DNA from 2 places in the Kitasatospora sp. NPDC041917 genome. Region 1 is predicted to be linked to the other one. Evidence: riboswitches for the same ligand, from Rfam matches in the RefSeq annotation. Region 1 holds a riboswitch; the other holds the start of a gene.
The links. A riboswitch is a leader RNA that binds a small molecule or an ion and turns the genes downstream of it on or off. The one in region 1 is predicted to bind guanidine.
Positions count from the first base shown of each region.

Region 2: another riboswitch for guanidine. It lies ahead of ACZ6EM_RS18565 (DMT family transporter); the one in region 1 lies ahead of ACZ6EM_RS04585 (MBL fold metallo-hydrolase).

Region 1 covers NZ_JBVJBI010000003.1:179,048-183,825, reverse strand. Annotated here, with positions in the region: gene fhuB (Fe(3+)-hydroxamate ABC transporter permease FhuB) at 1-161, shown strand, start outside; partial or broken gene fes (enterochelin esterase) at 172-1,305, shown strand; gene ACZ6EM_RS04600 (helix-turn-helix domain-containing protein) at 1,373-2,188, shown strand; gene ACZ6EM_RS04595 (DUF397 domain-containing protein) at 2,185-2,370, shown strand; gene ACZ6EM_RS04590 (DUF397 domain-containing protein) at 2,367-2,564, shown strand; guanidine-III (ykkC-III) riboswitch at 2,598-2,665, shown strand; gene ACZ6EM_RS04585 (MBL fold metallo-hydrolase) at 2,677-3,534, shown strand; gene ACZ6EM_RS04580 (Uma2 family endonuclease) at 3,557-4,105, opposite strand; gene ACZ6EM_RS04575 (DHA2 family efflux MFS transporter permease subunit) at 4,176-4,778, opposite strand, start outside.
Region 2 covers NZ_JBVJBI010000013.1:155,943-160,720, forward strand. Annotated here, with positions in the region: gene ACZ6EM_RS18555 (polysaccharide deacetylase family protein) at 1-702, shown strand, start outside; gene ACZ6EM_RS18560 (MFS transporter) at 706-2,145, opposite strand; gene ACZ6EM_RS18565 (DMT family transporter) at 2,270-2,584, opposite strand; guanidine-III (ykkC-III) riboswitch at 2,629-2,694, opposite strand; tRNA gene ACZ6EM_RS18570 (tRNA-Cys) at 2,780-2,851, shown strand; gene ACZ6EM_RS18575 (xanthine dehydrogenase family protein molybdopterin-binding subunit) at 2,938-4,778, opposite strand, start outside.

The DNA of each region.
Region 1 (4,778 bases):
TCGGCTCCGCCCTGACCGGCGCCCTGCTCGTCGTGCTCGCCGACACACTGGGCCGGGTTCTGTTCGCCGGAGTGGAGATCCCCGTCGGCATCGTCACCACCGTCCTCGGCGGTCCCTTCCTGCTCTGGGTGCTGCTCGGCCGCAAGGGCAGCCCCGCCTAAGCCTTTTGGAGTCACTGCTGTGGAAACCCCGCTCGTCGCCCTCTGCCCCGACGATCCCGCCTACCGCCTGGTCACCTTCACCCATCACGACGGCGACTGCGACGGCGTGCTCGCGCTGCTGCACACCGTCACCGACAAGGACCGCCATGCCGGGGACCTGACACCGCATCTGATGCAGCGCCAGGACGATGGGGCATGGTCGATCACCTACCGGCTGCGCGCCGACCACCGCGCCTCGTACCAGCTGTACCCGTTCCGCGGCGAGGCCCCCGGCACCGCCCGGCCCGACTGGCTGCGCGTCCTCGACCAGGCCCGCCCCGACCCGTACGACACCGAGCCCCGGCTGCCCGCCCGCGACGGCCGCCACCCCGCCTCGGTGCTCAGTCTGCCCGCCGCCCCCGCACAACCGTACGTGGCGCGGCGCGACGGCGTGCCGCGCGGACGGACGCTCGCCCACACGGTGGCCGGCCGGCGGGTCGACGTCCACCTCCCCGCCGGACACCGGCCGGACGGTGGCCCGTACCCGGTCGCGGTGCTGCTGGACGGCGAGATGTGGGGCGAGGTGCTCTCCGCCGGCGACACCCTCGACAACCTGACGGCCGACGGCGCCATCCCGCCCACCGTCACCCTGCTGGTGCACACCATGGGGCCGAAGCGCCCGGACGACCTGAGCTGCAACCCGGCCTTCATCGACCTCCTCGCCGACCGCCTGCTGCCCTGGGCCACAAAGGAGTTCGGCGCGAGCGGCGACCCGACCGCCACCGTGATCGCGGGCCAGAGCGCGGGCGGCCTCACCGCCGCCTACGCCGCCTACCGCCGCCCGGAACGCTTCGGCAACGCGCTCTCCCAGTCCGGCTCCTTCTGGTGGCCCGACGAGACCGAGTTCGACGCGGGCAGCGAATGGCTGACCCGGCGTCTCGCCGCCGAGGAACGACGGCAGGCCCGCTTCTGGATCGAGGTCGGGCTCCAGGAGTGGATGCTCCTCGCCCAGAACCGCCACCTGCGCGACGTCCTCACGGCCCGCGGCTACGACCTCGCCTACCACGAGTTCAACGGCGGCCACGACTACGCCTGCTGGCGCGGCGGCCTGGCCGACGGGCTCGCGCACCTGCTCGGGTCACCCGAGGGGATGGTTTCGGGCTGATTCGCATACCTCCAGGCCATCAGGCGTCTAGCGTCGAACTTCGCACCGATCGGCCTGGAGGTACCCCATGAACGCGCCCTCGTCCGCCGCGCCGCCGCCGATGTCGTGGAAGTACTGCGGCAACCAGATCAAGCTGTGGCGGACCCGCGCGGGTGTCAGCCGCGAGGACCTGGCCACCGAGGCCGGATACGGCATCGAGAGCCTGCGGTCGATGGAGGCGGGGCGGCGCAAGCCCTCGATGCACCTGCTGCAGGTGGCGGACGACATGTGCGACGCGAAGGGGATCCTGGTGGCGGGGGCGCAGTTCCTGCTACCCGAGAAGTATCCGTACTTCGCTGAGGAGTACATGCGTTACGAAGCCGAGGCCGTCGTCATCCACTGGTTCGAAACACTGCTGATTCCAGGGCTCCTCCAGACCGAGGAAACAGCTCGAACGCTCCTCAACGCGCACTGGCCTCCGCTCGATGACAACACCATCGATGAGCGCGTTGCGGCGCGACTCGCACGCCAGACCGTACTCGCGACCCAAACGAAGTCGTTCAACTTCCTGATCGGTGAAACGCCGCTGCGGAACGCCCTCAGCAGCGGAGAAGCCCACAAGCGCCAACTCCTTCACCTGCTGGCCGTCGGCAAAGCACGCCACATCATCATTCAGGTCGTACCGGGCTCGGGTTCGCACCCGGGGTTGAACGGCCCCTTCATCCTGCTCGACAGCCCGGAGCACCAGCGGCTGGCGTACGAGGAAGGACAGGCGATGGGCCTGCTCCACTCAGAGCCGGAGAAGGTCAGCCTGCTGAGCCAACGCCATGCAATGATCCTTCAACGAGCCCTCAACCCCGAGGCCTCGACAGGATTCATTGCCAAGTTGGCGGAGGAGCTATGAACACCGAACTGGCCTGGTTCAAGTCCAGCCACAGTGGGACCGAAGGCGGCGCTTGCGTCGAGGTCGCTTCCACTCCGGGCACCGTTCATGTCCGCGACTCCAAGGACAAGAGCGGCCCCCGGCTTGCCTTCGCCGCCGAAGCCTGGGCCGACTTCATCAACAAGCTCGCGAAGGAAATGTGAACACCGAACTGGCCTGGTTCAAGTCCAGTCACAGCGGGAGCGAGGGTGGCGCCTGCATCGAGGTCGCCCTCGCCCCGGGCACCGTCCGCGTCCGCGATTCCAAGGACAAGACCGGGCCCCAGCTCGCCTTCACCGCCGAGGCCTGGACCGACTTCGTTCAGCTCGCCCGAGGCCTCGCTTCTCCGGACCACTGAAGCCGCTGCCAAGGCCCCCGTGCTAGCGTCCCCGGGGCGGTGCAGCGGCACCGGCCCCGGACGAGACGTGCGCCGTACCCGGCCTGCCAAGACGACGCACTCTGGAGGCGTCATGGCCGCTGCCGGTGCACCGATCGCCCGTCCACTGGACGTGCGGTGGATCCACGGTTCCCCGTCCGCGAAGCACAACACGGATCCGGACATCCAGGTCCACGAGTACGACGAGCACACCGTCATCCTGCGGCAGAACAAGGCGATCAACTACGAGGCCCCGTTCCTGTTCCTGCTCTTCGGGACGGAGCGGGCGGTGCTGATCGACACCGGGGCGACGGCCGAGGCCGCGTACTTCCCGCTGCGCGCGACGGTCGACGGGCTGGTGGAGGCGTGGCTCGCCCGCAACCCCCGGGACGGCTACGGGCTGCTGGTACTGCACACCCACCCGCACGGCGACCACGTCGCGGGCGACGGCCAGTTCACCGACCGGCCCGCGACCACCCTGGTCGGTGCCGATCTGCCCACCGCCTGGCCGTACTTCGGCTTCGACCGGGACGAGGAGGCCGTGGCCCTGGTCGACCTCGGCGGCGGGCGGGTGCTGAAGTGCCTGGCCACGCCGGGACACCACGAGGCGGCGGTCACCTTCTACGACCCGTGGACGGGCTTCCTGCTCACCGGCGACACCGTCTATCCGGGGCGGCTGTACATCGACGACTGGCCGGCCTTCCGGCGCACCGTCGAGCGGCTGGCCGCGTTCGCCGGGAGCCACCCGGTGACGCACGTGCTCGGCTGCCACATCGAGATGACCCGCGAGCCGGGCGTCGACTACCCGATCCGCACCACCTACCAGCCCGACGAACCTCCACTCCAGCTCACCCCCGCCCACCTGGACCGCATCCGGGCGGCCGTCGCCGAACTCGGCGACCGGCCGCGCCGGTACCCGCTGGACGACCTGATCCTCTGGCCGAGCGAGTGAACTCCCCCGGTCCCGCGGCCGATCAGTCCCGGTAGGGCACCAGCCGGGTCAGGTCCAGCTCGAAGTCGAAGGGCGCGGGGATGCGAAGCTTCTCCCCGAACTCCCGCTCCGTCCTGGTGTGGTAGCGGTCGCGGTTGGGTTCGGAGAACAGGGTCACCGTCTTCTGCCGGGGGTCCACGATCAGGTAGAGCGGGAAGCCCATCCGCGGGTAGTCGCGGACCTTCCCGCTCCAGTCGTTGTCGGGGTTGGACGGCGAGACGATCTCGACCGCGATCAGCGCCAGGTCGGCGGGGATCTCGCGGCCCAGCTCGATGACGTCCTCGGGCAGGTAGGTGAGGTCGGGGTTGCGAACGGTGCCGAACTCGGGCGAGGAGAGGTCACTGTTCCCCGTCGGGAAGTAGCCGGGAGGACAGTGCGCCTCGAACTGGCGCTGGACGATCGCCAGGTTGAGCTGGTGAATCGATGACGGTGACGTCTGCATGACGATGACGTCACCGGACAGCTCGACCTTGTAGCCGTCCGGCAGGCTGCGGCAGGCCTCTTCAAGCAGACGGTAGTGCTGAGGGTTCATGGGCTCTCCTCCGGTGCTCCGACCACCGTAGGGCAGTCGGAGCACCGGAGGACCACGGACCGCACCGGCGTCATTCCTCCGGGGGTGGGCCCGGAGCTTCGGTGGGGAGGCGAAGGGCCAACAGGGTGCCGGCGGCGACCAGGGCGGCGGTGAGGAGGAGGGCGAGGCGGTAGGGGGTGGCGTCGGTGCCGTCGGCGAGGGCGCCGATGAGGGCCGCGGTGGCGGCGATGCCGAGGGCGCCGCCGAGGGTGCGCAGGATGGTGAACAGGCCCATCGCGCGGCCCATCGCGGGGCCGGGGACGTCGGCGAAGCCGGCGATCTGGACGGTGAGGACGGCGGTGCCCAGGATCAGGCCGACGCAGAACATCAACACCCGTACGGCCCACGGGTTCTCGGCGAAACCGAGGGAGGCGAGGACGACCGCCGCCAGCAGCAGGCCTGGCAGGGCGAGCCGGCGCGGACCGAGCCGGGGCAGCAGGCGGTCGACCACCTGCGAGGCGGCCATCAGGCCGATCGCCTCCGGGAAGACGCTCAGCCCGGCGTCCAGGGCGGTGGCGCCGCGCGCCGCCTGGTAGAGCAGCGGCAGCACGAACAGCGCGCCCATCAGCCCGGCCGAGGTCAGCAGGGCGAGCCAGCTCGCCGCGCCGAAGGTGCGGTCGGCGAGCAGCCGCAG
Region 2 (4,778 bases), on a different contig from region 1:
CAGGCGATGGACTTCGTGACGAACTGGCGCACCAACACCGGCTTCACCGACCTGCCCGCGCTGCCCTTCGACTACCGCAAGGAGCTGATCGGCAGCCGCACCCCCTGCCTGGAGGGCCAGCGCAACCTGCTGCCCACCGCGGTCAGGCGCGGCTGGCGCTACGACAGCAGCGGCAACGGCACCCAGGTGTGGCCGCAGAAGATCCAGGGCGGCGCGCTGTGGGACCTCCCGCTGCAGTCCATCCCGTTCCCCGGGCACACCTTCCAGGTGCTCTCGATGGACTACAACATCATGTACAACCAGTGCGGCCCCAACACCAAGGCCGACCCGGCGCTCCACCCCGGCTTCCAGACCCAGGCCCGCGACGCCTACCTGATGGGGTTCGACCGCACCTACGACGGCAACCGGGCGCCGTACGTCATCGGCAACCACTTCGAGGAGTGGAACGGCGGCATCTACATGAACGCCGTCGAGGACGTCCTCAGGACCATCGCGGACAAGCCGGAGGTCCGGCTGGTGTCCTTCCGGCAGCTGGTCGACTGGCTGGACGCCCAGGACCCGGCGGTGCTGCGCAAGCTCCAGACCCTCGCCCCGGGGCAGTCCCCGGCCGGCGGCTGGGAGGCCTTCCTCGGCGCCCCGGCGGGGGCCGCGGCCCCCACCACGGCCCCCGCTGCGGCCCCCGCCGGCGCCACCGCCGGCTGACCGTCAGGCCTTCGTCCGCACCCGGCCGGAGAGCACCGCGCCGAGCAGCGCCACCCCGGCCATCGACAGCAGGATCACCGCGAAGGCGCCGGGCGAGCCGGCCTCCCCACCGCCCCCGTGGGCGGCGGCGAGCGAGCCGCCGCCCAGCGCCGCGAACATCACCCCGGCCAGACCGGTCAGCAGCACATTGCCCAGCGCGTCGCTCATCTGGAGCGCGGCCGAGTTGGCCCCGGCGTCCTCCGGGGTGGAGAGCTTCATCATCAGCACGCTGACGCTCGCGATCGCCATCCCCATCCCGACGCCGCCGACGCCCCAGGCCACCGACGCGGCCCAGGCCGGCACCGCCGGGAACAGCACCAGCGCGGCGCCCGAGATCGCCACCGCGGTCAGCACGAAGCCGCCCCGGATCATCACCGTGCGGTAGCGCTCCGCCCCGGGCCGGCCCTGGAGCCAGGAGCCGAGCGCCCAGGTGAGACCGCCGCTGGTCAGGGTCAGGCCGGCCAGCGTCGGCGAGAGCTCACGCTGGGTGGTCATCATCAGCGGGATGAAGGCCTCGGCCGCGAAGAACGCCCCCGCGGCCAGCCCGCGCAGCAGGATCACGGCCGGCAGTCCCCGGCCGGCCCGCAGGGTCCGCGCCGGCAGCAGGCCGAGGACCGCCGGCACCAGCAGCGCCGCCCCGGCGATCCCGGGGGCCAGCCCGATCAGGTCGCGCCGCTGGCCCGCGTACTGCAGCAGGCCGGCGCCGACCGCCGCCATCGCGGCCAGCAGGGTGCGACGGCGGTCGAAGGCCGCGCCCCTGGCCACCGGGTGCTCGCGCTCGGTGCGGGCCAGTGCCGGGCCCATCACGGCCAGCGGCAGCAGGATCAGCACTGGCACGGCCAGGAACACCCAGCGCCACCCCAGGTGCTGGGTGACGGCCCCGGAGACCAGCGGACCGATGATCGAGGGCAGCACCCAGGCCGAGGAGAAGGCCGCGAACACCGCGGGCCGCAGCCGCTCCGGGTAGGCCCGGCCGACCACCACGTACAGGGCGACGATCACCAGCCCGCCGCCGAGGCCCTGGATGGCCCTCCCGGCCACGAACACCCACATTCCGGGTGCCGTCCCGGCCACCACCAGCCCCACGCCGAACACGGCGATGCCGCTGAACAGCGGCCGCAGCGGGCCGCTCCGGTCGCACCACTGGCCGGAGACGACCAGGGCGAACAGGGTGGTGGTGAAGTAGCCGGAGAAGGCGAACGCGTACAGCCCGAGCCCGTTCAGCTCGCGGGCCGCGGTCGGCATCGCGGTGTTGACGGCCGTCGCCTCGAAGGCGATCACCAGGACCACCGAGACGATCCCCAGCGTCAGCGCACGGTAGCGGCCGCCGAGGACCCCACCACCGGGGTCGTCGTCGAGGGGTATCGGTACGGGGTCGACCGAGGTGGGGGAGGCAGTGGTCATACGTAACATCGTAAGAGCCGTCTGCCCCGATGACCCCTGACCCCGGTCGGTGATCTCCTCGGCCGCAGGGCCCAGGACGGGCCCCGGGACCCAGGACGGGCCCAGGCCGGGACCACGGCGGAGGTCAGTGCAGCACCTTGAGGCCCACCACGCCGGAGACGATCAGCAGCAGGCAGGCGATCCGGGCCATGGTCACCGGATCCCCCAGGACGGCCATGCCGTAGACCGCGGTGCCGACCGCTCCGATGCCCACCCAGACGGCGTAGCCGGTGCCGATCGGAATGGTGCGCATCGCGTACGCCAGGCCGCCCATGCTGAACAGCAGTGCGATGCCGAAGACGAGGCTGGGAACGAGGCGGGTGAAGCCCTTGGACGATTCCAGGGCGACCGCCCAAATGGTCTCCAGGACACCCGAGACGATCAGAACGAGCCAGGCCATGACGGTGCTACCTCCGCAGTCCACAGCGGCCGGATTGCCGCTGAACTGCGCCGTCTTGTCGTCACCGGGTACGACGCGCTCGTCCGGGGTGGCGGAAATACCGCCACCTGTCCCCGACGGTAGCACACATTGCCATACAGAATTTACAAAAGGGCATTGACCCCTCTCCCCCGGATCGGCCACTATGAATTCACTGGCCGTGTGCCCGAGTGGCTTAGGGAACCGTCTGCAAAGCGGTGCACGCGGGTTCGATTCCCGCCATGGCCTCACCGGAAAAGGAAATTGCCAGTCGACTCCGAAAGTCGACCGGCAATTTCCTTTCCCTGCTTTCCGCCTTTCCCGGGAGCTCCCGGTCAGGCGGTGACGGCGTCCTCGGCCCGGATCGGCAGCCGGCCGACCGGCAGGCCGGTGGCGGCGCGCACGGCCGCGGCGACGGCCGCCGGGGCGACCACCGCGGGCACGGCTCCGACCGCCTTCGCGCCGAACGGGGCCACCACGTCGCGCTCCTCCAGCAGCGCGGCGATCCGCACCTCCGGGGTGTCCAGCGCGGTGGGCAGCCGGTAGCCGGTGAGCGAGGGGTTCAGTAGCACCCCGCCCTCCGTCCGCAGGTCTTCCAGCAGTGCCAGGCCCACGCCCTGGGCCACCCCCGCCTCGATCCGGTCCTCGATCTGGCGCGGGTTCAGCGCCCGGCCGACGTCCTGGGCGACCGTCATCTCGACCACCCGCACGGCGCCCAGCTCGATGTCCACGTCCACCACCGCACGCATCGCGCAGAACGAGATGGAGACGAAGGCGTCGCCCTGCCCGGCCTCGTCCAGCGGCTCGGTGGGGTGCGGGCGGCACTGCGCGGTGGCCCAGAGCTCCTTGCCCTCCAGCGCCTCGGCGACGGGCATGCCGAGCACCCCGTCGTACGAGGTGATCTTGCCGTCGGCGATCTGGAGCAGCTCCGCCGACATCCCGAAGTTCGCCGCGATCGGCTGCAGCAGCTGGTGGCGGACCATCAGCGCGGCCCGCTCGACGGCGCCGCCGGAGACCCAGGTGTGCCGGCCGCGGGCGGACGGCCCGGCGATCGACTGGTCGCTGTCGGCCGGGGCGATGTAGACCTCGCTGACGCCCAGCACGGTCTGCACGATCTGCCGGGCCAGCGTGGCGAAGCCCTGCCCGGCGTCGACCGCCGCGCAGATCACCGTGGCGTGGTCCCCGCTGACCCGCACGGTCGCCGTGGAGACCTCGTCCTCGCCCTCGGCGCCCAGCATGTGCACCATGCCGACGGCGTAGCCGATCCCGCGCCGCACCGCCGCCGGGTCGCCCGCGCCGCCGGGCCCGCCGGGCAGCAGCCACTCGGCGTCCGGGTCGTCCACCGGCAGGGCCGGCAGCGGCTCGGCGGCGACCGCGTCCAGCAGGGCGCGCACCGGCGCCGGGCAGGTGACGGCCTGACCGGTGGGCAGCGGGTCGCCGGTGGACATCGCGTTGCGGCGGCGGATCTCCACCGGGTCCACGCCGATCCGGGCGGCCAGCTGGTCCAGCTGCGACTCGTACGCGAAGCACGCCTGCAGGGCGCCCTCGCCGCGCATCCGGCCGGCCGGCGGGTTGTTGGTGCGCACTGCCCAGGCGTCCACGAAGACGTTCGGGCAGACGTACGGACCGGCCGAGAAGGCCGTCGCGGCGGCCAGCGCCTCGGCGGAGACGTCCGCGTAGGCGCCGCCGTCCAGCAGGATCTGCGCCTCGACCTTCACCAGCGTGCCCTCGGCGTCGGCGTGGTGGCGGTAGCGCAGGAGCGCGGGGTGGCGCGAGGTGTGGGTGTGGAAGGACTCCTCGCGGGTGAGCGTCATCTTCACCGGGCGGCCGGTGCGCAGCGCCAGCAGGGCCAGGGTGACCTGGAACGAGAGGTCCTCGCGGTCGGTGGTGGCGCCGGGCACGCCGGTGACCACCAGCCGGACCCGGTCCGGCTCCAGGCCCAGGCAGGCGGCGGTGCGGTCGCGGTCGCCGTGCGGGTCGGTGGAGGACAGGTGCAGCTCGACGCCGCCGTCCGGGCGCGGTACGGCCAGCCCGGCCTCGGCGCCGAGCGGGGCCGGGTCCTGCCGGCCGACCTGGTAGAGGCCCTCGACGACGATCTCGCCGACCGCGTCCGGGTCCCCGGTGCGCAGCGGCAGGTGGCGGAACAGGTTGCCGTCCGGGTGCAGCGGCGGCGCGG